DNA from 3 places in the Bradyrhizobium sp. A11 genome. Region 1 is predicted to be linked to each of the others. Evidence: predicted binding sites of a transcription regulator. Region 1 holds the regulator's gene; each other region holds the start of a gene.
What was found. Region 1 encodes LexA, which represses DNA repair genes until DNA is damaged. Its sites were predicted from a motif close to TGTTCNNNNTGTGTTCNG; they were not measured.

Region 1 (10,416 bases):
GCTTCGTTCAGTTGAAAGCGCGGCTGATGCCGCCGCTCTCGCCGGTGCGCCCGGGTAGCTACGACTTCTCGCGGGATATGTTCTTTCAGGGCATCGGCGCCTCCGGCTTCGTGATGGGCGCGATCACGGCTTCGACCCCGCCGGACGCCGGCGGCCTGCGGCTGCGCTACGCCGCCTTCATGCAAGGCCTGCGCGATGCGATCGACGCGCGCATCCGCGCGACGCTCGAGGGCGACAACCGCGCGATCGCGACCGCGCTGCTCACCGGGCGGCGCGATGCGATCTCCGCGCCCGTCAACGACGCGATGTTCATCTCGGGGCTCGGGCACGTTCTCTCCATCTCCGGCTATCACATGGCGGTGGTCGCGGGCGTCGTTTTCTTCGCGGTGCGCGCGCTGCTGGCGTTGATCCCGGGCCTCACCGTCGGGTTCGCCATCAAGAAATGGTCGGCGGCCGCAGCTTTGGTGGCCGCCGCGTTCTATCTGCTGCTCTCGGGTGCCGAGGTCGCAACGCAGCGATCGTTCTTCATGACGGCGGTGGTGCTGATCGCGGTGATGGTCGACCGCCGCGCCATCACCTTCCGCACGCTGGCGGTGGCGGCGCTGATCGTGCTCGCGGTCGCGCCGGAGGCACTGGTGCATCCGAGCTTCCAGATGTCGTTTGCGGCAACGCTCGGTCTGGTGGCGCTGGTGCAGATCGGCATGCCGAACCTGCTGGCCGCGCCCGATCATTCGGCGACCGCACGCGTCGCGCTGTGGGGCGGCCGCGAGATCGCGATGTTGTTCCTGGCCTCGCTGATCGCGGGGCTTGCGACCACGCCCTATGCCGCCTTCCACTTCCATCGCGTCACGCCCTATGGCGTGCTCGCTAATCTCGGGGCGATGCCGGTGGTCTCAGTGCTGGTGATGCCAGCGGGGCTGTTGGGATTGCTCGCAGCGCCGTTCGGGCTCGATGGCGTGTTCTGGTGGCTGATGGGCCTGGGCATCGACTGGATGGTCGCGGTCTCGCGCTGGGTCGCGGCATTGCCGGGCGCGGTCGGCCGCATCCCGGCGTTCGGCATCGCGCCGCTGATCGCCGCGAGCCTCGGCATCATCCTGATGGGTCTGTTGCGCACGCCCTTGCGCTGGTGCGGTGCCGTGGTGCTGCTGGCGTCCATCGCCTGGGGCCTATCGGCACGGCAGCCTGATGTCCTGATTGCCGGGGACGGCGCCAGCGTCGCGGTGCGGGGCGGGGACGGGCGTCTGCACCTGATCAGGGCGGGCAAGGACAGTTTCCTGCTGAAGGAATGGCTGGCGGCCGACGCCGATCCGCGCGATGCCGCCAGCAGCACGTTGGCCGAGGGAGTGTCGTGCGACGAGGCCGGCTGCGTGACGCCGCTCGCCGATGGACGCCTGGTCGCGCTGGCCTCGCGCATCGAAGCGCTGGCGGACGATTGCAGCCGCGCCGCGCTGGTGGTGACGTCGCGGCCCGCGCCGCCCGATTGCGCGGCGATGGTGGTGGATCGGCAGCGGCTCGCTCGCCAGGGCGCGCTGGCGTTGACACGGCATGGCGACGGATTTGCGGTTGAGGCGGTCAAGGCGAGAGGTGCAAACCGCCCCTGGTCGCCGGCAGTCGCCGGCGAGGGCGATTTCGAAGGAGCCCTCATGCCGAAGGCGGCTCCGCGCGTCCGCGACGCAACGCCGTCGGAGGCCGATCTTCAGGCCGAGGACTGAGCTTTGATCAGCCGATCGGCAGGCGCGTGACCGGCGGCCGACTGTCGGCGATGATCTCAGGCTTGTGCTCGCGCTCGCCGACCGGCTGCGTCACCGGCAGCTGCAGCACGGTTGCGCGCTGGCCTTCGACCAGCTGAGTCACCAGCACGTATTTGCCGTCAGGAAATTCGATCGCGTCGTGATGGCGATCGGGAATGTGCGGATCGATCTTGCCGAACTTGCCGACGCGGGAGTTGACGGTGCGCGTCCAGATCCAGCGGTTGTCGTAACGGACGTTGTCGGCGAAGGCGAGCTCCGTCCCCGGCAGCAGGCAGACCGCAACGGAGAGATCGGCTTCGGAGGCGAAGCCGCGCGTCGAGGTGCCGCGGAAGGTTGTCGTGACGATCGTCTCGCCGACTTCGGCGGGACGCGTTGCGACGGCATGCAGGCTGTAGTCACACATCGGGTGCTCCTCATGCGAAGATAGCGACCCGCGTCTCGTCGAGGCGCAGGCCTCAATCAGAGTGGAAGCCTGCAACGCTCTGCTTGGTTATGGGCAAATCTGCGGCTCGCGTCCGCAGCGCGCGATCACATTATCTTTCCCGGATTCGATAGGAACAAACATCGCATCCTTGCATTTGGCCGGCGTATCGGCGCTGCCGGCACGCGCAGGGCTATCGCGTGTGGCGATGGTCACCAGCCGCCTCCACAGCGTCATGGCCGGGCTTGTCCCGGCCATCCACGCCTTCCACGCAGCACAATGAACGTGGATGCCCGGGACAAGCCCGGGCATGACGACCTCTGCAAAATTCAAATGCGATTGCCGAAGCGCGCCCGGCGCTTGATGCTCGGTATCAGTACTTCCGGTAAAGCCCGATCAGCTTGCCCTGAATCTTCACGCGGTTCGGCGGCAGGATGCGCACCTCATAAGCGGCATTGGCCGGCTCGAGTGCGATCGAGGCGCCGCGGCGGCGGAAGCGCTTGAGCGTGGCCTCCTCGTCGTCGATCAGCGCCACCACGATGTCGCCGGTATCGGCGCTCTCGTTGCGCTGGATCAGCGCCATGTCGCCGTCGAGGATGCCGGCTTCCACCATGGAATCGCCGCGCACTTCGAGCGCGTAGTGCTCGCCCGAGCCGAGCATGTCGGGCGGCACGCTGATGGTGTGGCTGCGGGTCTGCAACGCCTCGATCGGCGTGCCGGCCGCGATACGGCCCATCACGGGCACCGCCACCGGCCGCTCACCCTCGTCCATGGAGGGGCTGGAGCTCGTGCGAACCTTGCCGAGATTGCCCTCGATGACGCTCGGCGTGAAGCCGCGCCGGGCGCCGGCGGCAGCCTGGAGCTCGGGCAGCTTGATCACTTCGATGGCGCGTGCGCGGTTGGGCAGGCGGCGGATGAAGCCACGCTCCTCGAGCGCGGTGATCAGGCGGTGGATGCCCGACTTCGAGCGCAGGTCGAGCGCATCCTTCATCTCGTCGAAGGAGGGCGGCACACCGCTTTCCTTCAAACGTTCGCTGATGAACCTCAGAAGCTCGTATTGTTTGCGAGTTAACATCTCGACCAAAGTCCCCCGGTTGATGTCGTTCGATTCCGAGACGATGAGTTCAGCGATAAGTCGCTACATGCTCGAAACAAATCATGAACGGACACTATATGTTCGATACATGTTCCGCAACTGCTTAATTTACCGTGAACGGCGGCGATCTCGCGGAATGCGTGTGGCCGTGCACTCAGACGGGGAGACGCAGCACCTCGCAAGGGCTGCCCGCCTCGGCCTTCGGCGCGAACGGTGCGCGCACGAGAAGTACCTGTGCCGCAGCAAGATTCGCAAGCAGAGAGGAATCCTGATGGCTGACGGGAACGGCGACTTGCGCACCATCGTCGCGCAGTTCCAGGCGCGCGCGCAGATAATCCTCGCGCTGGTCGTTGGCGCCGAGATCCTTGCCCAGCACGGCGCGCTCGCGGCGATGATGAATCACTGAACGGCCCGACAAGGCGCGAATCAACGGCACCATGAACAGGAATGCGCACACGTAGGACGACACGGGATTGCCGGGCAGGCCGATCACGCGCATCGCTCCGAGCCGTCCGTGCATCATCGGCTTGCCGGGCCGGATCGCGATCTTCCAGAACGCCATCGAGATGCCTTCGCCCCGCAGCGCCTGCTGGACCAGATCATGGTCGCCGACCGATGCGCCGCCGGTCGTGATCAGGATGTCAGCACCGCACTCGCGGGCGCGGCGGATACCGGCGGAGGTGGCCTGCAGCGTGTCGGCGGCGACACCGAGGTCGATGGTCTCGGCGCCCTCGCTGCGGGCGAGCGCGTGCAGGGCGTAGCCGTTGGAATAGACGATCTGGCCGTGCCCGGGCGTGGTGCCCGGCCTCACCAGCTCGTCGCCGGTGGCGAGGATCGCAACCTTGGGACGGCTGCATACCGCGAGGTCGGGATGATTCATCGCCGCTGCAAGCGCGAGATCGCGCTCCGTCAGGCGGGTTCCCTTGCGCAGGAGCACGTCACCCTCGCGGAAATCGACGCCGGCCGGGCGGACGTGCCGTCCGGCGATCGCGGCTTCCTTGATGGTGACGCTGTTGCCGTCCGCGACAGTGTCCTCCTGGATCACGACCGCGTCCGCTCCGTCCGGGATGACGCCGCCGGTGAAGATCCGCACGGCTTCGCCGGCGCCAACCGCTCTCGTGAAAGGACGGCCGGCTGCGATCTCGCCGATCACCGTCAGCCGGGAATCGACCGTTGCCGCATCGGCCGCGCGCACGGCGTAGCCGTCCATCGCCGACATCGCCTGCGGCGGCTGCGTGCGGCGCGCCGCGACGTCATGCGCGAGCACGCGGTGATAGGCCTCGTCGAGCGAAACCATCTGTTCAGGCAGCGGCTCTGCACCTGCCAGCACCGCAGCAAGGGCGTCGGAAACCGGCATCAGGGCCACGGGCGAAACTCCTGCTCGCACATCGTTCAATGGGGCGGCGAGAGTTCTAGCTGACTGCAGACGCGAGGCAAAGCAGCACGCAGGATGATCTATCCTGCGTGCTCTCCGAGATCGAGCAAGTGCAAGTTCGCACACGTGATTCTAAAGGCGAAACGGCCGGCATGACCCTGGCCAACACTGAGCTGGCCAGCGCGCCCCGCTCATGTGTTCAAGGTGCCGTGGGATCGTCCGGGCTGATGTCCCATGCGACGTCGGGAGGTTTGGGGCCTTGGTCCTTGTCGGGGAGCGGATCGGCCTGCGATTTCAGGTCCGCAGCCTTGCTGATCAGCTTGGCGGAAAGCTCGGAATCCGAGGTGGTTCTGGCGAACTCAAGCAACAGAGAGGCTTGCTTGGTGAGGTAGGTTTTGCCCAGCACGTCGATCAGTCCCAATGTAGAAGTCCCAACGGACTCATGAGTCCGAAGGGTGGTATTCCGTTCCGGGAACTCTGTATAAAAATGCACAAAGGGGGCGGGTTCCACAGATTTTGTTTAGTTCCGGACGCGGTTTGCAGTGGGCTCCTTCTGATCAGGGGCCGGGATCAAATGCCCAACGCCTTCAATGCGTTCCCGACGTCGCGCGGCGATGTCACGTGCACCGCCGTCAATCCGCGCGCCCGCGCGCCCTCGATGTTCTCTTCGAGATCGTCGAAGAACACGATGCGCTCGGCCGGCACGCCGATCGCCGCGACGACATGGTCGAAAGCGTCTGCGTCCGGTTTGCGCAGGCCGATGCTGGATGACAGGTACAACTCGCGGAAATGGCCGAGCAGATCGGCATATTCCTTCGAGAAATAATCAACATGCGGCCGATTGGTGTTGGAGAAGGCGTAGAGCGGCATCTGCTTTGCCGCACGCGGCAACAGCTCGGCGATCTCAGGCATCTCGCCGGCGAAGATCGCGTTCCAGCCCTCCAGGAACTGGGCGTCCGAGATGCCGATGCCCAGTGAAGCGCGTAACGAGGCGAAATAGTCCGCGTCGCTGATCTTGCCGACCTCGTGCAGCCGGTAGGCCTCGTCGCGCACATAGCGCGCGACGATGCTTTCGGGCTGGCAGCCGGCGTGCCCCGCCCAGCAGGCGATCGCCTTGGAGAAGTCGATGTCGAGCACCACGCGCCCGAGATCGAACAGAAGCGCATCCGCGCTGCCGGGAGAGAGCGATGTCATTGCGTCCTTTTCACCTCAGGGTCGGCAGGAATCCGCAGGTCAGTAACGATAAGGCTCGTGGTCGAACAGCGGGAACGCGCTGAACACGCTCGGCGCGTTGGTGGCGGTCGCCGGATGCAGGCAGGATTTGTCGATCTCGGCAAACGAGGTGGCACCCAACAGGCCGAGGCAGCGCAGCACCTCGTCCTCCAACAGCTCCAGCATCCGCGTGATGCCGGCTTCGCCTGAGGCCGCCAGCGCCCAGCATTGCAGCCGGCCGATGCCGACGAGATCTGCGCCTGCCGCAATCGCCTTGACGATGTCGGTGCCGCGACAGATGCCGCCGTCGACCATGATCTTGGCGCGGCCCTTCACGGCCTCGACGATCTCGGGCAGCACATGCATGGCACCGCGGCCATGGTCGAGCTGGCGGCCGCCATGGTTGGAGACGTAGATCCATTCGACGCCGTGATCGACCGCGATCAGGGCGTCCTCGGCGGTGGCGATGCCCTTCAGGATCAGCGGGATCTTGTACCTGTCCTTGATCATCTTCACGGTCCGCCACTCCAGACCCTTCTGGTAATCGCCACCGGTGGCGCGCAGGCGGCTTTCGCGAACATAGCGCTTGGCGATGTCACGTTCGCGACGGCTGTAATGGGCGGTGTCGACGGTCAGGCAGAACGCGGCGTAGCCGTTCTTCTCGCTCCGGCTGACGACATCGGCGACGAAAGCATCGTCGCCGCGGACATAGAGCTGGTAGAGCCGGAGCGCGTCGGGCGCCGCCTCGGCGGTCTTCTCCAGGCCGGGCTCGGACACCGAGCTCAGCATGTGCGCCGCACCGAAGCTGCCGGCACCGCGCGCGACGCTCGCCGCACCATCCGGATCGAAGATTTCGAGCGCACCGACGGGCGCGAGCACCACCGGAAGACGCATCCTGCGGCCGAATTGCTGAACCGAGCCATCCACCTTGCGGACGTCGCGCAGCACCCGGGGGCGAAAAGCGATCTCGTCCAGCGCCATGCGGTTGCGGCGCATCGTGGTCTCGGTCTCGGCGGCGCCGACGATGTAGTCCCAGGCGTTCTGGTTGAGGTTGGCCCGCGCTTTCCGGATGAATTCGTGCAGGTTCTGGAACGGCTCGTCGCTGGCGCCGAGTTCGACGTTCCGTTCCGCCCGGATGCCGGGTGCTTCGTTCATTGTTATCCTCCCGAGAATTTGAACCCTTGTCTCATCGCCTAACCCGTCCAGCCCTGCAAAACTATCCTAGATTTGCATGGCTGCGAGGCGCGGACCGGCCTACGATTCCGCTTGCAGGTAGGCCAGTCCTGCAACGTTGCCAAAAGTTTAGGTCCGGGCGAAGCGATTTCTGCGGCGTACCCGTCGGCGTGGTATCCCGGCCTTGAAGAAACCAGATTGGTATTGTGAGAAGCGAGCTGGATCGCCAATTGCATGGCGTCTCCCATGTCTCACGAGACGAGCTCAAAGAACCGCCAAAGCAAGAAGGCAAGCCCATCCATGCGGAAATCCCTGCTGTTCCCTCTGGGCGCGCTCACCGGAGCGTGTCTCACCCTTCTTGTGGCCAGTCCGCACGGCGGTGTCTGGGCGGCACGGGCGGCGGCGAGCGCGGACGACGCCTATTCCCAGCTCAATTTGTTCGGCACGGTGTTCGAGCGCGTGAAGGCGAGCTATGTCGAGAAGCCCGACAATGCCAAACTGATCGAGGGCGCAATCACCGGCATGGTGACCTCGCTCGATCCGCATTCGCGCTACATGAATGCCAAGGCCTGGACCGAGATGCAGGAGACCACCTCCGGCGAGTTCGGCGGCCTCGGCATCGAGGTCACGATGGAGGACGGCCTCGTCAAGGTGGTCTCGCCGATCGACGATACGCCCGCCTCGAAGGCCGGCCTGATGTCGGGTGACCTCATCAGCAAGATCGACGGCGAGGCCGTGCAGGGCATGACGCTCGAGCAGGCCGTCAACAAGATGAAGGGCCCGGTCGACACCAAGACCAAGCTCACCATCCTGCGCAAGGGCGCAGACGCGCCGCTCGAAGTGGCGATCACGCGCGAGATCATCCATGTGCGCCCGGTGCGCTTCCGGGTCGAGAACGGCGACATCGGTTATATCCGCATCACCTCGTTCAACGAGCAGACCACCGACGGCCTGAAGAAGGCGATCGCCTCGATCTCCAAGCAGGTGTCGCCGGAGAAGCTCACCGGCTACGTCGTGGACCTGCGCAACAATCCGGGCGGTCTGCTCGATCAGGCGGTGTCGGTGTCGAGCGCGTTCCTGCAACGCGGCGAGGTCGTTTCGACCCGTGGCCGCAGTCCGGAGGAGACGCAGCGCTTCACCGCCCATGGCGGCGACCTCACCAAGGGCAAGCCGCTGGTGGTCTTGGTCAATGGCGGCTCGGCCTCGGCCTCGGAGATCGTGGCCGGCGCCCTGCATGACCACAAGCGCGCCACGATCATCGGCACGCGCTCGTTCGGAAAGGGCTCGGTGCAGACCATCATTCCGCTCGGGTCCGGCAACGGCGCGCTGGCGCTGACCACGGCGCGCTATTACACGCCGTCGGGCCGCTCGATCCAGGCCCAGGGCATCGCCCCCGACATCGAGATCCTGCAGGACGTGCCGCCGGAGCTGAAGGGCCGCATGGACACCATGGCGGAGTCCCAGATGCGCGGACATCTGTCGGCCGGCGAGGGTGGCGAGCAGACGGGGTCACAGTCTTACGTTCCGCCGGAAGAGAAGGACGACAAGGCGCTGCACGCGGCCTACGACTTCCTGCACGGCGTCACGGCGAACGCCGTTGCGGCGAAACGGGCATCGAAGGGCGCGGTGCCGAACTAGTCCTTGTGAAGCGACAAACGAAATCGCCCGGGAGTGCATCCGCACGTCCGGGCGTTTTCGTTTGGGGCGATCTCGGTGATCGGCAGCCCGCCGGGCTGCATCGGCACTAACCCGCCTCGCGGCGGCGGCCGCTGCGGCCTTCGCGCTGGGCCAGCCGGCTGCGATGCAGCGCGAACAGCTCCAGCATCTTGTCGGCCGGCTTTGCGGCGCTGAACAGATAGCCCTGCATCTCGGAGCAGCCGAGCGCACGCAGCAGGCGCTGCTGCTCCTCGGTCTCGACGCCCTCGGCCGTGGTGGTCATGCGGCGCGCGGCCGCCAGGTTGACGACGGCCTGGACGATGCTGGCGGAGCCGTCGGGACCGGCGATGTCGTCGACGAAGCAGCGGTCGATCTTGATCTTGTCGAACGGGAAGCGGTGCAGGTAGCTCAGCGACGAGTAACCGGTGCCGAAATCGTCGAGCGCGATGCGGACGCCGATGGCGCGGAGCTGGTGCAGGATCGCGAGCGCGGCATCGTCGTCGCGGATCAGCACTGCCTCGGTGATCTCGAGCTCGAGCCGGCTTGCCGGCAGGTTCGAGGCGGCGAGCGCCGCCATGATCTTCAGGGCCAGGGTGCCGCTCTTGAATTGCACCGGCGAGACGTTGACCGCGAGGCGGATGTCGTCGGGCCAGCTCACGGCGTCCCGGCAGGCGGTCGCCAGCACCCATTCGCCGATCTCGTTGATCAGGCCGGTATCTTCGGCGATCGGGATGAACTCCGCCGGCGAGACCATGCCGCGCTCGGGATGGCGCCAGCGCACCAGGGCCTCGCAGCCGGTGATGCGGTCGTCCTTCAGACTGAGGCAGGGCTGGTAATAGACTTCGAGGCCTCCTTCGAGGCCTCCTTGGGCGATGGCGTGGCGCAGGTCGCCTTCGAGCTGCCGGCGCTCGCGCACCTTGGCATCCATCTCCGGCTCGAAGAACCGATAGGTGCGGCGTCCGGCGGACTTGGCGGCGTACATCGCCATGTCCGCGTTCTTGAGGATCTGGTCGAGCACCGTGCCGTGTTCCGGCGCGAGCGCGATGCCGATGCTGGCGTCGGTGGTGAGATGATGGCCCATGCAGTCGAACGGCGTGCGGATGGCCGCGAACACCCGCGCGACGAGCTCGTCGACCTGGTCTCGTGACGTCACCGCGCTCTGGACCACGGCGAATTCGTCGCCGCCGAGCCGCGCCACGAAATCCGCCGGGCCCGCACAGCGGCGCAGGCTTGCGGCAACCGATTTCAACAATTCGTCGCCGACGAGGTGGCCGAGTGCGTCATTGACGCCCTTGAACTCGTCGATGTCGATATAGTGCACCGCGATCTCTTCGCCATTGCCGGCCGCGGCCAGCTCGTTGCGCAGATGCTCGTGGAACATGGCGCGGTTGGGCAGATCGGTCAGTGCGTCGTAAAGGGCGAGGTGGGTGATGCGCTCCTCGATGCGGCGGCGCTCGGTGACGTCCTCATGGGTCGCCACCCAGCCGCCGTCCGCGAGCGGCTCGTTGAGGATGTGGATGGAGCGGCCGTCGGAGGTATCGACCACCATGGAATTGCGCGTATGGATCCCCTTCAGCACGCGCGCGACGTAGGCGTCGACGTCGCCCGTGAACGAGCCGGTTGCCTTGCGATGGGCGATGATGTCGTGAAAACTGCAGCCGGGCTTCACGATTTTGCCCGACAATCCGTACATTTCGATGTAGCGCTGGTTGCAGACCACCAGCCGCTGCTC
Region 2 (10,416 bases), 2.8 Mb from region 1:
CCCGAAGCATTCTCGATGGAAAAGAGCGCTCAACGAGTTAACGATGCGCGTACCAAAGGATCACGTGCGCGGAAGCCGAAGCGTGAATGTCGTGCCGGACTTCTGGTCCGAAGTGACATCGATCTCGCCGCCATGGGCTTCGACGATCAATCTCGCAATGTAGAGCCCCAGCCCGAGGTGAGTCCCATGCTCGGCGGAGACCTCCTGGCCGCGCATCCAAGACTGAAAAATGATCTTCTGGTTCTCGGGAGGGATTGGGGGACCGAAGTTATGCACGGTCACGACGACCCCCTCGGGGTCTAGTCCCGATATCGCGACGGTAATCGCACCCGATGCCTCGCTGTACTGAATCGCGTTGCCCATCAGGTTGGAGAGCACCTGTCCCATTCGTGCCGCGTCCCAAAGGCCCGTCGGGTCACCTTGATGGGTGACTTCGATAATCTGGCCTGCGTTGATGCCCCGCAACTCGTCAGCGATTTGGTGACAGAGCCTCGCCATGTCCATTTTGGCTTTTTCGACGGGGATACCAGTGCCGAAAGACGAGCGTGTGAGATCCAGCAGGTCATCAAGGATGCGCGTAGCCCTGTCCGTCGTCAGGACCATCTCAGCCACCACTTTTGCCTGCTTCGGATCAGATGTTCCCGATCGTGCCATCCACCGCGCGGCCATGGAAGCAGCGCCTATGGGGTTACGCAGGTCGTGCCCAAGGACTCCAAGGAACAGGTTCCGCGAGTTGTTGATGGTCTTGGTGTAATGCGCCACCGACTCCGTCACGGCCTGGTCGATTGCTTCGTTGAACCGCGTAAGGTCCTCAACATCTGTGCTGGCAAGGCTTTCCTGCTTGGCCACCCATTGCTTCACGACGCTTGCACGTAGTGCCCGATATTCCGAAACCATCTGGTCGATGTCGAAACCATCGGCGAGGCGAAGTGCGGAATGAATTTCCGCCGCGCTTTGGCTAAAGGGTCCGTCCTCGACGGCCAAACCGTGCGACTTGTCCACTCGCTCGCGCGCGGTTTGCGGCGACTCCAGGTCCTCGGCGATGAACTTGAGAATGTCGGCAATATGGTCTTCGAGAGCAAGCTTCGACATCCCGTCGCTGGCCGGCGAACGGGTCCGCGCGAAGTCTGTCCATTCCTTGATGATTGCGGGTTGGTTGTGGCGAATGAAGTCGGCCAGGCGTTCCTGACCTTGGCCGACCCATTTTCCTGAATCACTCAATGTGGTCCCCAGTCCTCGATGCTAGCGGGAAACCTAGCACATCACCGTTCAAAACGGCACGGCATCATGGGCCGATAAGGGACAAGGCGCCTGTTATTCTCTTCTTGCGACGAGTTCGAGCCGCAGGAGCGCCTGGAACCCGTAGAATGGGTTGAGCTCTTGCGAAACCCATCGCCTCTCTATCCCCGTTCACCGTAGTCGTGGCCGTCATCCGATTGATCGCCGGCCCAATCGGCCGGGTCATTGCCAAGCTTGACGTGACCATGAAACGAGGAGGCGCCCCGTCACGCACCCGGTCGACGAGCCCGCGCTTGACCGGATTGATATGGACATAGTCGACATGCCGCGTGAAATCGACGTCGTCGCGAATGGTATGCTCCCAATATCTGCGCTGCCAGATGCCCCGTTCACCTTTGGCCGAGCAGCTTCGGGATATGCTCTCATTGCGCGCCAGACCGCGCGGAAAGGTGGATTTGATCAACTGCCAGCGCATTGCAAAATCGGCATCACCTTCCGGCAACGTCCACACCGTGTGAAGGTGGTCATGCAGCACCACGATGGCATCGATCGTGAACGGATGGCGTCGGTGCGTTTCGCGAAACGCCCCGCGCACACCTGGATATGATCTGTCAGCAACGCCAGCCTCCGCTCCGCCAGATTGACGATGAAGAAGAATCACCCACCCGGAACGAAGTTGCGGCGGTACGCGGTCATGACGCAATCTTATCACGAAACAAGTGCGATGGGTTTCGCAAGGGCTCAACCCATCCTACGGGCTACGGGCTCGCTAAAAGCTTCCCACGATTCGCTTCCTCTCGATCCCATTCACAAGGGAGTGAGTTATCCCAGCGATACGTTCAACATACTCGGGCGTGAAAACGATTAGCTTCTCACCCTCTTGGGTGTGGCCGTTACGATGAACACAGTCATGTCGATAGTCCACTGCTCGCATCAAAGTCTCGAGCTCATCTTTGCTGAGCAACTTGAACAGATCCATATTTAGGACGGTCTGGTAAAGAACGCGCACTCGCGCAATATTATGGTACATCAATGAGCGCAGATGCTTAAGTACAACTTTCCGGACAAGATTGGGATCAGCCGCTATCTGTGCAAGATTGAATTTCTCTTTTTTCAGGTCTGAATCTTCTTCGAGTAATCGATTCATGGCATCCGGCTCGGACGTGACATGGATTATCACGGTATCAGCAAGAAACGCTTCCATGGCCGATATTTGGTGAGCAAATACCATGCGGTTTATCAAGCTGCTCCCATCAGCGGGTAGCGCATTCTCGTTCAGCATGTTCCACGTTTCGCGGTGCGATTGCAAAAATACCGAAAAGGCGTTGGCGGGCGGCTCTGGCTCCTCCCAATCATCCTCATCTGGACCATCGTAGAACGCGGTACCAGCATCGACTTTCACGCCTGGATAATTGTTGAGTGTAAGGTCGCAATCCCCGCCATTATTAAGCACGTGGGCCGCAAACGTCTCATCGCACTCCCGGCACTCTAGGTCGAGATCGTCTTCGCTTGTCATGTCGGACGCCCGGTCGGCCAGCCAATACGGCTCCGGTACATCAATCCGGTCCATTATGTTCGCCCCGCACTTCGGGCAAACGAACGAAATATCGCACTTATATTCGGGCACCTCTGAGACCCCCTGCAGCTAATTAGAGAGTCAAACAGCGACACGAGCGCTATGTTGTGGTTTGGACGATTTTGCCGTCGGAAGTTCGTCCCAAGTTCGGCCATCCAATGTTCGGCCCGCTTGCTTCTTTTGAACGCCACCCCACTGTTTGAAATGGAATGCCACCCCGGCGGCATTGCATTGGTCACGGATGGACCGGACCCAGTTAGGGTCCATCGGCCGCGCGTTCGGCCCACTCTCTCCGCCTGCGATGGTCCAGTCAATGCCATCGAGCCTTAAGTCATCGAGAGGCCCAAGTAGCGGTTCGAGGCTGAGGAATTTGATAAATGCTGGTGTGGTTCGAAGATAGTCAATCCGATCTACGTACTCTTCACTCTCAACACTAACGCCCATCCAAACATTCTTGGACCAAGGCAGTCGTGGAGCAATTTCGGCAAGCCGATCAGCTCGCTTCGTCAATACTTGAAACGTGTGGTGCCGAGCCATTCTCATCACTTCGAAAACTCTTAAGACGAACTCCACCGGAATTTTCTCGTGGAAGAGATCGGACATGGAGTTCACAAATATGATTTTAGGCGCTCTCCATTTGAGCGGTATCTCCAGAGCTGCTTCGTCCAAGACGATTTTGCCATTCCATTTTGCGCGCCCTCCGGACACGCGAGTGGTGCCAGCGTATTTTGGCTGACCCATGGCTTCCAACCTGCGAGCGAGCCTCATCGCATAACAATTAGTGCAACCCGGAGATAAGATCGTGCATCCGGCTACCGGATTCCACGTCGCCTCGGTCCATTCGATCGGTGAATTCGTCGCCATGATGATCCTATTTAAAAGTTACCATTACTTGGTCGGCGAACGTACCTTTTCGGCGCTCAGAGGCTGGTGGACTAGCGGCCACTTTGCCCGCCTCTTCCAACTGCCCGAGCGCCTTCTTGTAATTCGTCTTGGTGTAAGGTCTGTCCACTGAATGATTTTCGTACACATGTCTCATTGAAAGTGTCTTTCCGGCGAACACTTTCGGTAAATCAGCAATAAGCTTGTCAAACGGTTGCGCGAGAGAAAACAAGAGGGGCGTTGAGGCATCCGCAGGGGAATAGGCAAAAGAAGCTACCCCCTGATCCTGCGTAGAGCTTTCCCCGGCCATGATCCCTTTCATGATTTCATAGCCCTTAAAGTGCTTGGATACGAAGATAAGGCTGTGCGATGTCCGCTTCCCTCGCTTGAACCGGAAAGGCAAAACATACGTGCCTCCCATCGCCTTGATCGCCTGTGACAGGTCTTCAAGTATCAGCGCTTCTCGTTGATCTGGCTCTTGCCCTTTAATTTTCTCTCGTAGGAGATTGGCCCGATCAACCCCGAACAAGGCGTTCATGTGATCCTCGACAAGGGCGTTGGAAAGTCCTGCGTTTATGCGGCCGTAGTTGAAGAAAAATACACAGTCACATCCCCAATCCTTGATCACGCCATTCACAATCTTGAGCGACAAGCCCTTGTACCCGAACGGATCGACGAATGTGAATGATGGAATCAACTTCTTTTCGGCGAAGTATTTTTCGGCGTCCTCTCCGACGACGTCTGACATAACCTCGGGTTTGAACTTTAGTTTTTCAATTCCTGGCAGCGCGTCAATTTCGGACAACAGCGTGGAGCTATGGTTCTTGTCCGCATCGTTGAAGAGAGTGACGAGCATCGATGCCATGTCTGGATTGGCTATCGCATGTTGCAAGACAAGAAGCGGAGTAGACGCCGCGCCATCTTTGTAACGACCGGGCCCTGCGTAAAGATCGATGTACGCTATCTTGCCGTCTCTCTGTTTTGCGCTGGGAGTAATAACCTTTGCCCAAGCGTAAAAGTACTTCTGAATAATCCGAGCCTTAGTTTCTGATTGATCGGTCCGCTCATCAAAAAACTTTGCAGTTGCCACCGGGCCCCCTCGTGCATCTTCGAGTAGATTCGTGACTAGCATACACGTTGCCTTGATCGATGGACCGCCGGCCTTATACAGTTCTTGTTTTGTTCTTCGTCCAGAAGTCGAAGTTCTGTCGGTTCGCCCGTGCGCACCGTTCCTTGTCAGCTTTAGACCGTGCTCGCGGGGGGCGATACCCTGGATTTATCGCCCATCGCTCGCTGGAGCGTTCATCAATGCGTCCTGGCTAGGCTCGAGCGATGTCTTTGGTTGAGGTTACTTCGGAATTCCTCCCGTTGACCTTCCCGCAAGGGAGAAGGGAAGAAGCGAGGCGCGTGCGCTCGGAATGGCCGGGAGTTCGGGCCGTATCCCCTTGAGCCCCACCCCGATTCATGCGACCTCCGCCCCCAGCAAACCCCTCATTTCTGAGCCTCTTATGCATATTCTCCTGCTCGGTTCCGGTGGCCGCGAACATGCCCTGGCGTGGAAGATCGCAGCCTCCCCCCTGGTGACCAAATTCTGGTGCGCGCCCGGCAATGCCGGGATCGCGAAGGAGGCGGAATGCGTGGCGCTCGATGTCGCCGACCATGCTGCGGTCATCGGTTTCTGCAAGGCGAACAAGGTCGAACTCGTGGTGGTCGGGCCGGAGACGCCGCTGGCGGCCGGCATCGTCGATGATCTCACAGCTAGCGGCATCAAGGCGTTCGGGCCGAGCAAGGCGGCCGCCCAGCTCGAAAGCTCCAAGGGGTTCACCAAGGCGCTCTGCACCGAGTTCGGCATTCCCACCGGCGCCTACAAGCGCTTCACCAATGCCGGTGACGCGCGCGCCTATGTGCAGAGCCAGGGCGCGCCGATCGTGGTGAAGGCCGACGGGCTTGCCGCCGGCAAGGGCGTCGTCGTTGCCAAGACCGTGGCTGAGGCCGAGGATGCCATCGCCATGATGTTCGAGGGCGCCTTCGGCGAGGCCGGCGCCGAGGTCGTGATCGAGGAATTTTTGCCCGGCCGCGAGATCAGCTTCTTCGCGCTGTGCGACGGCGAGACCGCCATTCCGCTGGCCTCGGCGCAGGACCACAAGCGCGTGTTCGACCACGACGTCGGCCCGAACACCGGCGGCATGGGCGCCTATTCGCCGACGCCGCTGGTGACGCCCGCCGTCCACGACGCGATCATGGCCAAGATCATCCTGCCGACGGTCTCAGGCATGAAGCAGCGCGGCACGCCGTTCCGCGGCGTGCTCTATGCCGGCATCATGCTGACGACGCAGGGCCCAAAACTGTTCGAGTTCAACGTCCGCTTCGGCGACCCTGAATGCCAGGTGCTGATGCTGCGCATGATGAGCGACCTCGTGCCGGCGCTGCTCGCCGCCTGCGACGGGCAGTTGAAGAATTTCGACCTGCGCTGGCACAAGGAAGCCGCGCTCACCGTGGTGATGGCGGCCAAGGGCTATCCCGGCGATTACCAGAAGGGCACGCGCATCGAGGGGCTCGATGACGCGGCCAAGGTGGGCAATGTCGAGATCTTCCACGCCGGCACGGTGGCGAAGGACGGTGCGATCCTCGCCAATGGCGGCCGCGTGCTCAATGTCTGCGCGCTGGGGGCGACCGTGACGGAAGCGCAGGCGAGAGCCTACCAGGCCGTCGATCGCATCCGCTGGCCGGAAGGCTTCTGCCGCCGCGATATCGGCTGGCAGGCGGTGGAGGCGGAGAAGGCCAAGACCTAGCTCGTCATTCCGGACGGCGCGCAAGACGCGCCGATCCGGAATCTCGAGATTTGTGTCACCGGATCGCCACATGCGCAGCCCAGAATGTGTAATCAGTCGCTGGGCTTAGTGACCCCGATGATGATACCGGTACTGTGCATGGGGTTGTTTTCGCACTTTTAGGTGTCGGGGGCCGGCCCCGGCTGCCCCCTCAAGGATGCAACAAGATGTCCGACCTCGCCGACCTCTATCCGGGCTTTGCCGCCGAGTGGATCGATACCTCGTTCGGCCGCATCTTCGCCCGCGTCGGCGGCAAAGGGCCGCCGCTGCTGCTTCTGCACGGCTTCTCCGAGACCCACGTGATGTGGCACCAGGTGGCGCCTGAGCTGGCCGAGCACTTCACGCTGATCATCGCCGATCTGCCCGGCTACGGCTGGTCCGACATGCCCGAGAGCGACGCGCTGCACATCCCCTACAGCAAGCGCGCGATGGCGAAAGCCATGGTCGAAATGATGGAGCGGCTCGGCCACGTGCACTTCGCGCTCGCCGGCCACGACCGCGGCGGCCGGGTCTCGTACCGGCTCGCGCTCGATCATCCCGGCCGGCTGTCGAAGCTCGCGGTGCTCGATATCCTGCCGACCTATAATTACTGGGAGCGGATGAACCGCGCCTACGCGCTGAAGATCTACCACTGGACCTTCCTGGCGCAGCCCTATCCGCTGCCGGAGACGCTGATCTCTGGCCAGGGCGAGTTCTTCCTGCGCTTCAAGATGGCGAGCCAGACCAAGTCGAAAACGCTCGACGCGATCGATGAGCGGGCGCTCGAACATTACCTCGCCCCGTTCCGCGATCCCGCCCGCATCCATGCGATGTGCGAGGATTATCGCGCCGGCGCCTATTTCGACTATGACCTCGACAAGGCGGATTTCGAGGCCGGCAAGAAGATCACCATTCCCATGCTGGCACTGTGGGGCAATGCCGGCGTGGCGCAAGCCGCCGCGACGCCGCTGGACACGTGGAAGCAATGGGCGACCAACGTTGCGGGCATGCCGGTGGATTCCGGCCACTTCCTCACCGAGGAGAATCCGGACGTGACCGCGAAGGCGCTGCGCGAATTCTTCGCGGGCTGAGCTGTGACGCTGCACGCCACACACTCAACTGTCATCGTCCGCGAAGGCGGACGATCCAGTACGCCGAGACGGTGGTGGTTGAAAAGATAGGCCACGGCGTACTGGATGCCCCGCCTTCGGGGCATGACAGCGGAGGGTGGCGCGTCAGCGCCGCTCCCGAAAGAACTCCTTGAGCAGCCGCGCCGCCTCGGTCTCGCCGACCCCGGAATAGACGTCCGGCGCGTGATGGCAGGTTGGGGAGGCAAAGAACCGCACGCCCGATTCCACCGCGCCGCCCTTGGGGTCGGCGGCGCCGTAATAGAGCCGCCTGACCCTTGCAAACGAGATCGCGCCCGCACACATGGTGCAGGGCTCCAGCGTCACGTAGAGGTCGCAGTCGACGAGGCGCTCGCTGCCGATCTTCGCGGCGGCTTCGCGCAGTGCGACGATTTCGGCGTGGGCGGTCGGATCATGGTCGGTCAGCGTCCGGTTGGCCGCGGTGGCGATCACCTCGTCATTGCGGACTACCACGCATCCGATCGGAACTTCGCCCGCCTTTCCGGCGTTTTCGGCCGTTTTGAGCGCCAAATCCATGAAAGAGGGGGCTTTCAAGCCTCGTATCATCGCCAGAAACCTGCTAGTAGCTCCGCCTTCAGCAAGAGTGGATACCGATTTTGCCTGAGCATGCGGCTCGGAACGAGCGCGCGCAATGCTCATCGCGCTACCCCCAAGTGAGATCATTCATGCCTCGCGACAGCGACAAAGACAACGATTCCCGCGGCCGGCGAGGCCCGCCCAAGGGCGGCCGCAGCGGCAAGGCGCGCGGCCCCGAGAAGAAGTTCGCCAAGCGCGGCTTCGAGGGCAAGAGCGAGGGTAGGGGCGACCGCGATAGCCGCCCGCCCCGTGGCGACCGCGACAGCCGTCCGCCGCGCGGGGATCGCCCGTTCCGCCGCCGCGAGGAGGGTGATGCCCCGCGCCGGGATTCGTCCGACCGTCCGCGCTTCAAGCGCGACGATCGCAGCGGCGAAGGCCGCGGTGAGCGCAGCTTCAAGCCGCGTGGCGACCGGCCATTCTCCGATCGTGGATCGCGCGATGGCGACAAGCGCTCCTTCAAGCCGCGCGGCGACCGCCCGTCCCAAGGCCGTGACGACCGTCCGCCGCGCAGCCGCGATCGCGACGAGTCCCGTCCCGCCGGCCGGTTCGGCGACAAGAAGTTCGGCGACAAGCGCCCGTATTCGCCGCGCGGCGACCGTCCGGAGCGTCCGTTCGAGGGCGAGCGGAAGTTTTCGCGGGGCGGTCCGGATCGCGACCGTGGCGATCGCGGCGAGTCAAAGCCCTGGCAGAAGCGCGACGACCGTCCGCGCGGCGATCGGCCGCCGCGCAAGGATTTTGGCAAGGATTTTGGCAAGGGTCCGCGCAAGGATTTCGGCGGCCGTGACCGCAGCGAAGACAAGCCCTGGCAGAAGCGCGACGATCGGCAAGGTGGCGGTGACGACCGTCCGCGGTTCTCGCGCTCACGCGACGATCGCACATCGGGCGATCGCCCGTTCCGCGAGCGGCCCAAATTCGACCGGCCGCGCGAGGATCGTCCAAAATTCGACCGGCCCCGCCGTGACGGCGATGGCGACCGCGGAGGGCGCGGTGGCGACCGGCCGAAATTCAATCGTCCGCGCGAGCGGTCGGAAGGCCGTTCCGATTGGCACGAGCATCCGCGCAGCGAAGGCCGTTTCGGTGATCGCCCGCGCCGTGAAAACGAGGATGAAAGCAGGATCTTCGAGAAGCGTCCCGCTTTCGGCGGCCGCGGTGCCTATCGCGAGCGCGATCGTGATGCCGACCGGCGGCCGCGCCGGGACGAAGAGCCGAAGCCGAAGAAGGCCGGCGAGCGCATCGCCAAGGTGCTGGCGCGTGCGGGCCTCGCCTCGCGCCGCGACGCCGAGGAGATGGTCACGCAGGGCCGCGTCACCGTCAACGGCCGCGTCATCAACTCGCCCGCGCTGGACATCACCAAGAACGACGTCGTCATGGTCGACGGCAAGCCGTTGCCGGAGCGCGAGCGCACGCGGCTGTTCCTCTACCACAAGCCGCGCGGGCTGATGACCACGCATGACGATCCCGAGGGGCGTCCGACCGTGTTCGACAATCTGCCGGAAGGTCTGCCGCGGCTGATCAGCGTCGGCCGGCTCGATTTCAATACCGAGGGCCTCTTGCTGCTCACCAACGACGGCGGGCTCGCCCGCACGCTGGAGCTGCCCGACACCGGCTGGCTGCGCCGCTACCGCGTTCGCGCCCATGGCGACGTCACCCAGGCGCAGCTCGACGAGCTCAAGAACGGCATCGAGATCGAGGGCGTCAAATACGGTCCGATCGAGGCGACGCTGGAGCGCGACCAGGGCGCCAATGTCTGGCTGGTGTTCGCGATCCGCGAGGGCAAGAACCGCGAGGTGCGCAACGTCTGCGCCCATCTCGGGCTCGAGGTGAACCGGCTGATCCGCGTCTCCTATGGCCCGTTCCAGCTCGGCGAGGTCCCGGAAGGCCAGGTCGAGGAGATCAAGTCGCGGGTGCTGCGCGAGCAGCTCGGCGACAAGGTGATCGAGAAATCGGGGGCGCAGTTCGACGTGCCCGCGAAGCCGGCCGCGCGCGAAGACGATGCGCCGCGCGAGACGAAGCCCGCCAGCAAGCGCGCCGTGATCAACGACCGCAAGGGCCGCCGCGTGCTGGTGCAGCGCACCGGCAGCGAGGAAGCGCGCGAGCGCAACGAGGAACAGGCCAGCGGCTACGGCCCGCCGCGCCGTCCCAAGCGCGGCTATCACGGCAAGCGCGACCTGACGCCGCGGGAGGA
Region 3 (10,416 bases), 2.8 Mb from region 1:
TGACGAAGCGGTGGGCCTCGTCGCGCAGACGCTGGATGAAATAGAGCACGGGGTCGCGCGGCTCCAGCTTGATGGCCTCGCGTTCGGGCATGAACAAGGTCTCGCGGCCGGCATCCCGGTCCGGACCCTTGGCCACCGACATCAGCGACACCTGGCTCAGGCCGAGATTGGCGAAGATCTCGCGGACGGCGTTGAGCTGGCCGCGACCGCCGTCGATGATGACGAGGTCGGGCCATTGCGGAAAATCGTCGTCCTTGGCCTTGGTGCCGGCATCCTCCGGCGGATTGATCAGGCGCTTGAAGCGCCGCTCCAGCACCTCGCGCATCATGGCGAAGTCGTCGCCGGGCGTGATCCCTTCCGACTTGATGTTGAACTTGCGATACTGGTTCTTCACGAAGCCGTCGGGCCCGGCGACGATCATGGCGCCGACCGCATTGGTGCCCTGGATATGGCTGTTGTCGTAGACCTCGATGCGCTTCGGGACTTGGGGCAGGCTCAGCGTCGCGGCCATGGCCTCCAGCAGCCGGCTTTGCGTGGCGGTGTCGGCGAGCTTGCGGCCGAGCGCCTCGCGCGCATTGGTCAGCGCGTGGATGACCAGCTCCTTCTTCTCGCCGCGCTTGGGCGCGGTGACCTCGACCTTGTGGCCGGCCTTGATCGCCAGCGCATTGGCGAGCAGCTCGCTCTCCTCGATCTCGTGCGAGAGCAGGATGTTCCTGGGCGGCGGCTTGTCGTCGTAGAACTGCGCGAGGAAGGAGCCGAGCACCTCTTCGGGGGTGAACGACTTCTCCGCGCGCGGAAAGTAGGCGCGGTTGCCCCAGTTCTGGCCGGTGCGGAAGAAGAACACCTCGACGCAGGAGAACCCGCCTTCCTGGTGGATGGCGAACACGTCGGCTTCCTCGACCGTGCGCGGATTGATGCCCTGCTGCGACTGGATCGCCGAGAGCGCCGCGAGGCGGTCGCGGTACAGCGCGGCGCGCTCGAACTCGAGCTCACCCGCCGCCTTCTCCATCTCGCCGGCAAGCTCCTGCTTCACCGCGTGGCTCTTGCCGGACAGGAAGTCGCTCGCCTCGCGCACCAGCGTGGTGTAGCCGCCGAAGTCGATCTCGCGGGTGCAGGGGCCGGCGCAGCGGCGGATCTGGTAGAGCAGGCAGGGCCGGGTTCGGCTCTCGAAGAAGGAATCGGTGCAGGAGCGGATCAGGAACGCGCGCTGCAGCGCCGTGATGGTGCGGTTGACCGCCCCGGCGGAAGCGAACGGACCGAAATAGCGGCCGGGCCGGCTCTGCGCGCCCCGATGTTTCAGGATCTGCGGCGCCCAATGGTCGCCGGTGATCAGGATATAGGGAAACGACTTGTCGTCGCGCAGCTGCACGTTGAAACGTGGCCGCAGCTGCTTGATGAGGTTGGCCTCCAGCAGCAGCGCTTCGGTCTCGGTGTTGGTCGAGACGATCTCCACCGTCACGGTGGCGGCGATCATGCGCAGGATGCGCGCCGGCTGCGGCGCGCTCTGGCGCGCATAGCTCGACAGGCGTTTCTTGACGTTCTTGGCCTTGCCGACATAGAGCACGTCGGCATTCGCGTTGAGCATGCGATAGACGCCGGGCGAGGTCGGGGCGAGGCGGACCGCGCGCTCGATCGCCTCATGGCCGGTCGCCAGCGGCTCCTCGCCGACCGCGCCGCTCTCCTCCAGGATATCAGGCAGCCGCGAATCATCCTCGTCGTCGCCGCCCGGGGCGGCGGGATCGACGTCCGGCGCCGTCAACGCCTCCGGCGGCACGTCGCTCGCGGCAGCGCGGGGCAATTTGCGCGCGCGATCGTCCGGATTGTCGGTGGAATCGTGAACCATGGGGCGAATTTAGGCGCTCGGGGTGCCGATTTGAAGTTCCGGCCGCGCGGCACGCACAGGACGGCGGCGGTAACGCTTCCTTAAGTCTGTTAACAGCGCGGTAACCCGGCTTAACAGCCCTTTAAGCTAAAACTCTCGATAAATCCTACGCGAAAAAGTGGTGGTTCCGTAACCATGCGGTTTGCCTCGCGCGGCAAGCGCAGGCGCCGCAGCGGCGACGGCAGTTGCGTTGGAGTGTGTGATGAAGAGGCTCGTTGTGGGCGCGGCCGCGTTGGTTGCAGCCGGCTGGACAGCTTCGGCAGAGGCCGCCGATCTCAATTACGGGCAGCGCGCCCCCTATACCGTCAACCAGCCGCTCAATGCCTATAGCTGGGCGGGTCCCTATCTCGGCGGCAACATCGGCTACGAATGGGGCTCGGTCGACAACAATCCCTCGAAGCCGTCGGGCTTCGTGGGCGGCGTGCAGGCCGGCTACAATTTCCAGAACGGCCCTTGGGTGTTCGGTGTCGAGGGCGATATCCAGGCCAGCGGTGCCGACGACACTTTCGCGCCGTGGAAGTTCTCCAATCCGTGGTTCGGCACCCTGCGCGGCCGCGCCGGCTACGCCTTCAACAACGTGCTGTTCTACGGCACCGCGGGCCTTGCGTTCGGCGAGCTGCGTGGACAGACCTTCGGCTGGGCGGAATCGCACACCACCGCCGGCTGGACCATCGGCGGCGGCGCGGAAGTTGGCCTCACTTCGAACTGGAGCGCCAAGCTCGAATATCTCTACATCGACCTGTCGACCAGCCAGTTCGCAATTACGGGGGTGTCAAACGGCTATAGCGCCAGCGTCGTTCGCGCAGGCGTGAACTATCGCTTCTGATAGCTGAAGAAGAAAATACCGGACAACACCTTCCCGGCCGCTCGCGGCCGGGATTTTTTTGCGCGAAATATTGCGCGGCGTGCTTTGCGTCAGGCCCGCTAGGAAAGGATGACCAGGTTGACCGCCTTCGGTCCCTTCCCCTTCTTGTCCGGCTCGACTTCGAAAGTAATGCGCTGTCCTTCCGCAAGGTCCTTCAGTCCGGCCCGCTCCACAGCAGTAATGTGCACGAAGACGTCGCGGCCGCCGTCGTCAGGCTTGATGAAACCGTAGCCGCGTTCGCCGTTGAAAAACTTGACCGTTCCCGTCATGGCCATCGGGAAACTCCCCCTCATTGCTCCTCCGCCGCGACGCAGACTCACGTCGCGACATGACCGGGCCTTACGAAGCCCGGGAGAGCTGGCCATCCTTGGACGGACAATGACGGTCCGGCCGGATCTTTCTTAGGCCTTCACTCCGCCGCAACCATTCGCGGAAGCGGAACGTAAAGCCAGTCACAGAAACAGCATAATACGGTTCTCTGCGGATTGACTACCGCTCCTGCATATTTTTCCCAAGAATGCCGGAGTGTTACGGCTTTGCTTTAGGGCTTGGGTACCTCCAATCGGAATCTGGCAGCGCCGCCTTGGCCGAGCGGCATTTCCAGCTCGGGCAGGATGGTCTTGAGCTCGCCCTGCAGCGTGTAGGGCGGGTTGACGATCAGCAGCCCGGCAGAGGAAAGAGCCCCGCCATCGAGCTGGGGCGCGACGCTGAATTCGAGGCGCAGGCATTTTCCGGGTGGTTTTGCTGCGGCTGCGAGCCGTGCCACTGTCTGGGCCAGCGTGTCGGTGGCACGCCGGCTCTTGGCCGGATACCAGATGACATAGATACCGGTCGGCCATTTCGCGAAGGCGGTGGAGAAGGCTTCGCCCAACCGCTCGAACTCGTCCTTGGCCTCGAACGGCGGATCGATCAGCACGAGGCCGCGCCGCTCCTTCGGCGGCACGAAGGCCGGCAGTGCCACCCAGCCGTCGAGGTCGACCACGCGGGCCTGTTCGTCGCGGCGCAGCACGCCGATCAGCGCCTTCCGCGCCTTCGGCTCGAGCTCGCAGGCCACCAGCCGGTCCTGCGGCCTGAGCAGGCCGCGCGCGATCAGCGGCGAGCCCGGATAGGCCTTGAGCTCCCCCTTCGGATTGTAGGCGCGCACGATGTCGAGATAGGGCTTGGTCAGCGCCGCGCTCTCGTTCGACAAACGGGCCTGCATCAGCCGCGCGATGCCGGTGAGCCATTCGCCGCTCCGGCGCGCCTCTTCGCTGTCGAGATCGTAGAGGCCGGCTCCGGCATGGGTATCGATGACGCGGAACGGACCCGGCTTGTCCTGCAGATAGGTGATGATGCGGGCCAGCACGATGTGCTTGATGACATCGGCGAAGTTGCCGGCGTGGAAGGCGTGGCGGTAGTTCATGCAACAGCACTACGCCACGCGAGCGCTTGAGCAAAGAGGCGCAATCATGTGTCCCGGACGCGTCGCAGCGTGCAGCGCTGCGACGCTGAGCCGGGACCCAGGGGCCACGGAGGCTAATGCAGCATGGGCCCCGGCTCTGCAGCGCACCGCCGAAGAGGCGTTGCGCTGCGTCCGGGGCACGAGAGAAGGTCGCTGCGCGCAATAATGGATCAACCGCCCCTGATCGGCGGCATCGTCACCTGCTCGCGGCGGCAGGCGCGGCGGTCGGTTTCCTCGCAGGCGCGGAATTGCAGGTCCTTGCTCAGGCAGATGCGGACCTCGGAGAGACGGGTGCGGTTGCAGGTGACGGAGACGGCGGCATTGCTGAGACCGGGGTTGGCCTTGATGAAGGCCTCCTCGACCTCCGCCGGCGCCACCGTCTTGGCCTGCGACAGATCGAGATATTCGGCCGGGATCTTGATCGCGGCGCGCGCTTTGCGGATCGTCTCGAAATAGCTGCGGCCCTCGAGCCCCGAGCAGGTGCCGTGCTTGTCCCATTCGTTGAAGATCAGGCCCGTCGCCGGCATGAGGTCGAGCATCGAGGAGACGATGTTGCGGTTCAGCCGTGGTGCCGGGCGCTGACAATATTCCGGGAAGCCGGCTTCATATTGCGGCCACAGCCCATGCACCACGAACGCATAGGGCCGTCCGCCGCATTGCATCTGGGAACGGCCGCCGCGCTCGGCCGCTTCCTCGCAGAACGAGGGCGACCACGACAGCGCCAGCACATAGAAATCGAACTCGCCCGGTGCGTTCTGCCGCTTGTCCTGGGCCATGGCGTCACCGGCGAACGAGGCCAGGCCGGCGGCCAGGATCAGGGAAAGGGCCAGCGAGATCACTAGGCGAGAGAAGGAATGCAATCCGGGATGAAACATGGCAACGCCCCTCAACTAGACTGTGCAAGGAAGCCTAGCAGGCGAAAAGAACATTTCAAGAACAAAATTCCGGCGACCGCCGTTTGACCGCTGATGGCCGACGCAGGGTGCCCCGGACTCAAGGCCTGGCGGCGCGGCAGGCCGGATTGTAGGCCCAATTGCGGTCGAGCCCGACCACGCACCATTCGACGCCGCTGCCGTAGCCGGCGAAGCCACCATCCTCGATGAGCGAGTAGTGCACCTTGCGCACCTTGCCGTCGGTGAGCATGGCGTCAGCGCTGCAATAGCGGCGCGGGATGTTGTCGGACTGCCAGGGCCGGAACGCGGTCTCGTGAACGGCGGAGAAGCCGGTGATCTTCAACGAGGAATTCCAGAACGTGCTTTCCTTTTCCCAGAACTGGGTCGCGATCGTCGGCAGCGCCCGGTCGCAACCGGCGACGGCGCCGTCATAGCGCGGTCCGCTGAGCCAGAAATTCATCTCCAGCGGATTGGCGGCCCTGGCCTCGCCGAGCGACACCGCCCCGAGCATGAGGCCGAGCACGGCGGCATAGCGGAACGATTTCAGGGAGGGGGCGCGCATGGACAATCCGGACAGCTAAGGTCTTGCGAAGGTCGGACGGTGCCGCGAAGGCCAGGGGAGGTCAAGTGCAGCGCGGCAACACTTCGCCAGGACTTGACCACAAGGTCGCGGTCGGCACGGCTTCGGTTCTTTCCACTTCCATCCCGGCACCGTAGACTGGCGGCCAGCCAATTGGAGTGACGGGAATGCGAATCATTGCGGCCGCGGGTCTTCTCGCCAGCCTGGTTGCCTCGGGTATGACGGCGAGCCAGTCGGCGCGTGCCGACTATGTGCCGCCGTTCAAGGGCAACGACACCGGCGGCATCATCGCCTATTCGATGGCCACCCAGGTCGATGCCCGGCAGGTCGCGGTCGATCACTGCGCGCGCTACGGCAAGGTGGTCAAATTCCTGGGCGTGCAGGCTTATGAGGGCGGCTACATCTCGTTCTCCTGCCGCTGGGTGCCCTACGGCGCCGCCGAGCAGCCGATCCGCACGCTCTACTGAGGCGTTGTCGTAACGTCGTAATCTCTCAGTTCGGAGACCCCATGACGCGCAAACTCGCTTTGCTCGGCTCGGTGCTTTGCCTCGCGGTGACGGCGGGCAGCGCCAGCGCCGACGATCTACCGGTGCGCAAGGCCGGCCTCTGGGAAATGAAGCTGGCCACCTCAGGCTCGCCCGTGCCCGAGATGACCATGCAGCATTGCACCGACGAGACCGTCGACAAGGAGATGAGCAACAACGTCTCCCCGATGGCCAAGCAGATCTGCGCCAAGCAGGAGATCAAGAAGACCGCCACCGGCTATGTCAGCGATTCCGAGTGCAGTGTCGCCGGCGTCAACACGACCGCACGCCGAGATCACGGGCGATTTCAACTCGGCCTATACGGTGAAGACGACATCGCACGCGAAAGGCGGCGCCGCCGGCGCTGCGGGGCGCGAGACGACCATGACGCTGCAAGCAAAATGGCTGGGGGCGTGCAAGCCGGACCAGAAGCCCGGCGACATCGTGATGCCCGGCGGCTTCAAGATGAACGTGCGCGACATGGACAAGCTGAAGGCGCTGCTGCCGAAGTAGGGTGAGTAGTCGCTCGGAAGTTGGTGCGCTCCCTCGCCCCGTTCTTACGGGGAGAGGTGAAGCGACCTACACCGGGATCCGCACGCTCGCCCGCAATCCGCCCATCGGGCTGTCGCCGAGCGTGATGTCGCCGCCGTGGGAGCGGGCGATGTCGCGGGCGATGGCAAGGCCAAGGCCGGTGCCGCCTTCGTCCTGGTTGCGGGCGTTGTCCAGCCGCAGGAACGGCTTGAACACTTCTTCGCGCAAATGCGCAGGGATGCCCGGGCCGTCGTCGTCGACCGTCACGGTCAAATAACGGTGATCGCGCTGGCCGGTGATGGCGATGTTCTTGCCGTAGCGCGCCGCGTTGGTGACGAGGTTGGCGAGGCAGCGCTTGAACGAGGCCGGCTTCACCGTCACCACCGGCAGGCCGTGGAAGGCGACGGTCGCGGTGTGGCCATGGCGCTCGGCATCGCTGCGCAGCTCCTCCAGCGCCTGCGCCATGTCGGTCGGCTGCGACTGCTCGCCGGAATCGCCGCGCGCGAAGGCGAGGTAATCCTCCAGCATCATCGACATCTCGTCGACGTCCTTGCGCATGCCTTCGAGCTCGGGGCTGTCGCCGATCAGCGCCAGCTCGAGCTTGAAGCGGGTCAGGATGGTGCGCAGATCGTGGCTGACGCCGGCGAGCATCGCGGTGCGCTGCTCCATGGTGCGCTCGATGCGCGATTTCATCTCGAGGAAGGCGACGGAGGCGCGCCGCACCTCGCGCGCGCCGCGCGGGCGGAAGTTCGGCGCCTCGCGGCCCTTGCCGAAGCTTTCGGCGGCGTCGGCAAGCCGCAGGATCGGCTTGATCTGGTTGCGCAGGAACAGCACCGCGACGATCAGCAGGATAGAGGACGTGCCGACCATCCAGAACAGGAAGATCTCCGAGTTCGAGGCATAGGCGGCGCTGCGCTGTGCGAACACGCGCATCACGGCATCGTCGAGCTGGATGCGGATCTCGACGAGGTTGGAGCGGCCGACCGTGTCGATCCAGAACGAGCGTCCGATCTGGCGGCCGAGCTGCACCGACAGGGTCTGGTCGAGCAGCGAGAAGAACGGCTTCGGCCCCGGCGGCGGCATGTCGCCGGCGGGCAGGAAATCGACCACAAGGCCGAGCCGCTGCTGGGCGATGCGGCGGATCTGGTCGCGATCCCGGTCCTGCGGATAGCCCTTGTAGACGTCGATCAGGGCGGCGATGTCCTGCACCACCGCGGCCGAGAGACGGCGCGTCACCGTGTTCCAGTGCCGCTCCATGAACACGAAGGCGACGACCGATTGCAGCACCACCATCGGCACGATCATGATGAGGAGCGCGCGGGCGTAGAGGCCGGTCGGCATCCAGCCCTTGAACGCGTTGCCCATCCAGCCATTGGCGGCGGAGACGCGGCCGGCGGCGCTCTTCAGAAGCGTCAGGCCGGTATCGATCGTGCTCATCTGGCGCGCTTCACTTGATTTATGGCGAGGCCACCAGCCGGTAGCCGATGCCGCGCACCGCCTGGAGGAACAGCGGATTGGCGGGGTCGGTCTCGATCTTGCGACGGAGGCGGTTGATCTGCACGTCGACGGCGCGCTCGTTGACGCTGCCATTGCCGGTCAGCGCGCTGCGCGGCACGGTCTCGCCCGGCGTCTCCGAGAGAATGCGCAGCATCTCGCGCTCGCGGTCGGTGAGGTGGATGACCTCCTCGCCCTGGCGCAGCTCGCCGCGCTCGAGGTGGTAGATGTAGGGACCGAAGGCGATCTTCTCGATCGTCGTGGCCTGCGGCGGCGGGGCGGCGCGCTTGAGGATGTTGTTGATGCGCAGCGCCAGCTCGCGCGGCTCGAACGGCTTTGCCACGTAGTCGTCGGCGCCGATCTGCAGGCCCTCGATGCGGGCCTCCGCCTCGTGCCGCGCCGTGAGCATCACGATCGGCACCGAGGAGGATGTGCGGATGAAGCGGGCGAGATCGAAGCCGGTCTCGCCGGGCATCATCACGTCGAGGATCAAGAGGTCGAAATGCAGACCCAGCAATTTCGATCGTGCATCGCCGGCGCTCGCGGCGGTGGTGACGCGGTAGCCCTCGCCGGCAAGGAAGCGCGAGAGCAGATCGCGGATGCGGCGGTCGTCGTCGACCAGCAGCAGATGCGGCGCGTCGTCGGCAGGGCGCGCCGGCGGGCGGGCGAGAGTGGCAGCGAGCGACACGGTCACTCCTTGGTGGTTTGATTGACGGAAGCGAAGATGGTCTCGAGCACCTTGTCCGGATCGTCCCGATCGATCATCGCGCGCAGGAAGCGCTTGACCGTCTCGGCGTCCTGCGGACCGATCTCGGCGAGCGCCTTGGTGATCCGCGTGGTCTGCAGCCCGGCGAGCTTCTGCACCAGCGCCTCGCCTTTCGGCGTCGCATAGAGCAGGCGCTGGCGGCGGTCGTTGTCACCGGTCTTCTGCACGATGTAGCCCTCGTCCAGGAGCTGCTTGAGCACGCGGCCGAGCGATTGCTTGGTGATGCGCAGGACGTCGAGCAGGTCGGCGACCTTGAGGCCGGGATAGCGGTAGACGAAGTGCATGACCCGGTGATGGGCCCGGCCGAAGCCGAAAGCCTCCAGCTCCTGGTCAGGATCGCCGACGAAATCGCGATAGGCGAAGAACAGCAGCTCGATGATATCCCAGCGCAAATTGCCTCCATCGCCTGCCGCCGGCCGGGGCTCGGCGGCGTCTTCAGCGGGACTCGCGAAATTTATGTCAGGCATATTGACGTATCTTGGGTTCAATGTTACAAAACGATCAGCCCGCACGAAATTTTAGGTCGTTTCGCGGCGGGCGGCATCGAAGCGGGACGGCGGAAAGAGCCGGACAGGCGACGACGGCCGGATCAGATCTACCGTGCGATTGTCGAGCGGCATTTCGGCAAAACATACTGGACTTCCGCCTCCCGCAAAAGCATGTCCTCAACGACATGCTGGCCACGGGAAACCGGCCGTAACAAGGCTGGCGACGGGGTCCGGCCAGAAACCAATCAAGCCGGCCGGCCCCGACGGGGCGGGCGGGCGTGAGAAACAGCGCCGTTACCGGCAGCGGGAGCCAAGGACATGAGCATGACATTCGACATCCAGCCCGCAACCCATCCGACGCCCGAGAAGGACCGCGTCGCCAAGCTGGTCGACCCCGGCTTCGGGCGGGTCTTCACCGATCACATGGCGATCGTCCGCTACAACCAGGCCAAGGGCGGCTGGTACGAGGCGAAGATCGAAGCGCGCGCCAATTTCCAGCTCGATCCGGCCGGCGCCGTGCTGCACTACGCGCAGGAGATCTTCGAAGGCCTGAAGGCTTACAAGCGCGACGATGGCGGCGTGAACCTGTTCCGGCCCGACGCCAATGCGCGCCGCTTCAGGGATTCCGCCGACCGCATGGCGATGGCGCAGCTGCCCGAGGACGTCTTCATCGAGGCGGTCGAGCAGGTCGTGCGCATCGACCGCGCCTGGATGCCGGGCGGCGAGGGCAGTCTCTATCTGCGTCCCTTTATGATCGCGAGCGAGACCTTCCTCGGCGTCAAGCCGTCGTCCGAATACATCTTCTCGGTCATCGCCTCGCCGGTCGGCTCCTATTTCAAGGGCGGCCCTGCGCCGGTCTCGATCTGGGTGTCGGAGAACTACACGCGCGCCGCGGTCGGCGGCACCGGCGCGGTCAAATGCGGCGGCAATTATGCTGCCAGCCTGCGCGCGC

Region 2: the regulator LexA is predicted to act here: its motif matches at 4,867-4,884, upstream of WI560_RS28065 (three-Cys-motif partner protein TcmP).
Region 3: the regulator LexA is predicted to act here: its motif matches at 5,110-5,127, upstream of WI560_RS27920 (ribonuclease T2).

Annotation. Positions count from the first base shown of each region.
Region 1 covers NZ_CP149509.1:3,116,795-3,127,210, forward strand. The annotation lists gene WI560_RS14355 (ComEC/Rec2 family competence protein) at 1-1,712, shown strand, start outside; gene WI560_RS14360 (hypothetical protein) at 1,720-2,154, opposite strand; gene WI560_RS14365 (hypothetical protein) at 2,242-2,388, opposite strand; gene lexA (transcriptional repressor LexA) at 2,546-3,247, opposite strand; gene glp (gephyrin-like molybdotransferase Glp) at 3,423-4,634, opposite strand; gene WI560_RS14380 (hypothetical protein) at 4,843-5,049, opposite strand; gene WI560_RS14385 (HAD family hydrolase) at 5,214-5,837, opposite strand; gene WI560_RS14390 (alpha-hydroxy acid oxidase) at 5,877-7,010, opposite strand; gene WI560_RS14395 (S41 family peptidase) at 7,329-8,666, shown strand; gene WI560_RS14400 (EAL domain-containing protein) at 8,773-10,416, opposite strand, start outside.
Region 2 covers NZ_CP149509.1:5,957,754-5,968,169, reverse strand. The annotation lists gene WI560_RS28085 (ATP-binding protein) at 61-1,221, opposite strand; gene WI560_RS28080 (transposase) at 1,286-1,834, opposite strand; gene WI560_RS28075 (hypothetical protein) at 2,009-2,809, opposite strand; gene WI560_RS28070 (DUF5131 family protein) at 2,897-3,679, opposite strand; gene WI560_RS28065 (three-Cys-motif partner protein TcmP) at 3,687-4,787, opposite strand; gene purD (phosphoribosylamine--glycine ligase) at 5,206-6,489, shown strand; gene WI560_RS28055 (alpha/beta fold hydrolase) at 6,696-7,598, shown strand; gene WI560_RS28050 (nucleoside deaminase) at 7,743-8,201, opposite strand; gene WI560_RS28045 (pseudouridine synthase) at 8,321-10,416, shown strand, end outside.
Region 3 covers NZ_CP149509.1:5,926,205-5,936,620, reverse strand. The annotation lists gene uvrC (excinuclease ABC subunit UvrC) at 1-1,843, opposite strand, end outside; gene WI560_RS27935 (outer membrane protein) at 2,085-2,708, shown strand; gene WI560_RS27930 (cold-shock protein) at 2,807-3,022, opposite strand; gene WI560_RS27925 (23S rRNA (adenine(2030)-N(6))-methyltransferase RlmJ) at 3,289-4,149, opposite strand; gene WI560_RS27920 (ribonuclease T2) at 4,359-5,063, opposite strand; gene WI560_RS27915 (hypothetical protein) at 5,182-5,643, opposite strand; gene WI560_RS27910 (hypothetical protein) at 5,829-6,128, shown strand; partial or broken gene WI560_RS27905 (DUF3617 domain-containing protein) at 6,170-6,698, shown strand; gene WI560_RS27900 (ATP-binding protein) at 6,765-8,153, opposite strand; gene WI560_RS27895 (response regulator) at 8,173-8,904, opposite strand; gene WI560_RS27890 (MarR family winged helix-turn-helix transcriptional regulator) at 8,901-9,443, opposite strand; gene WI560_RS27885 (branched-chain amino acid aminotransferase) at 9,783-10,416, shown strand, end outside.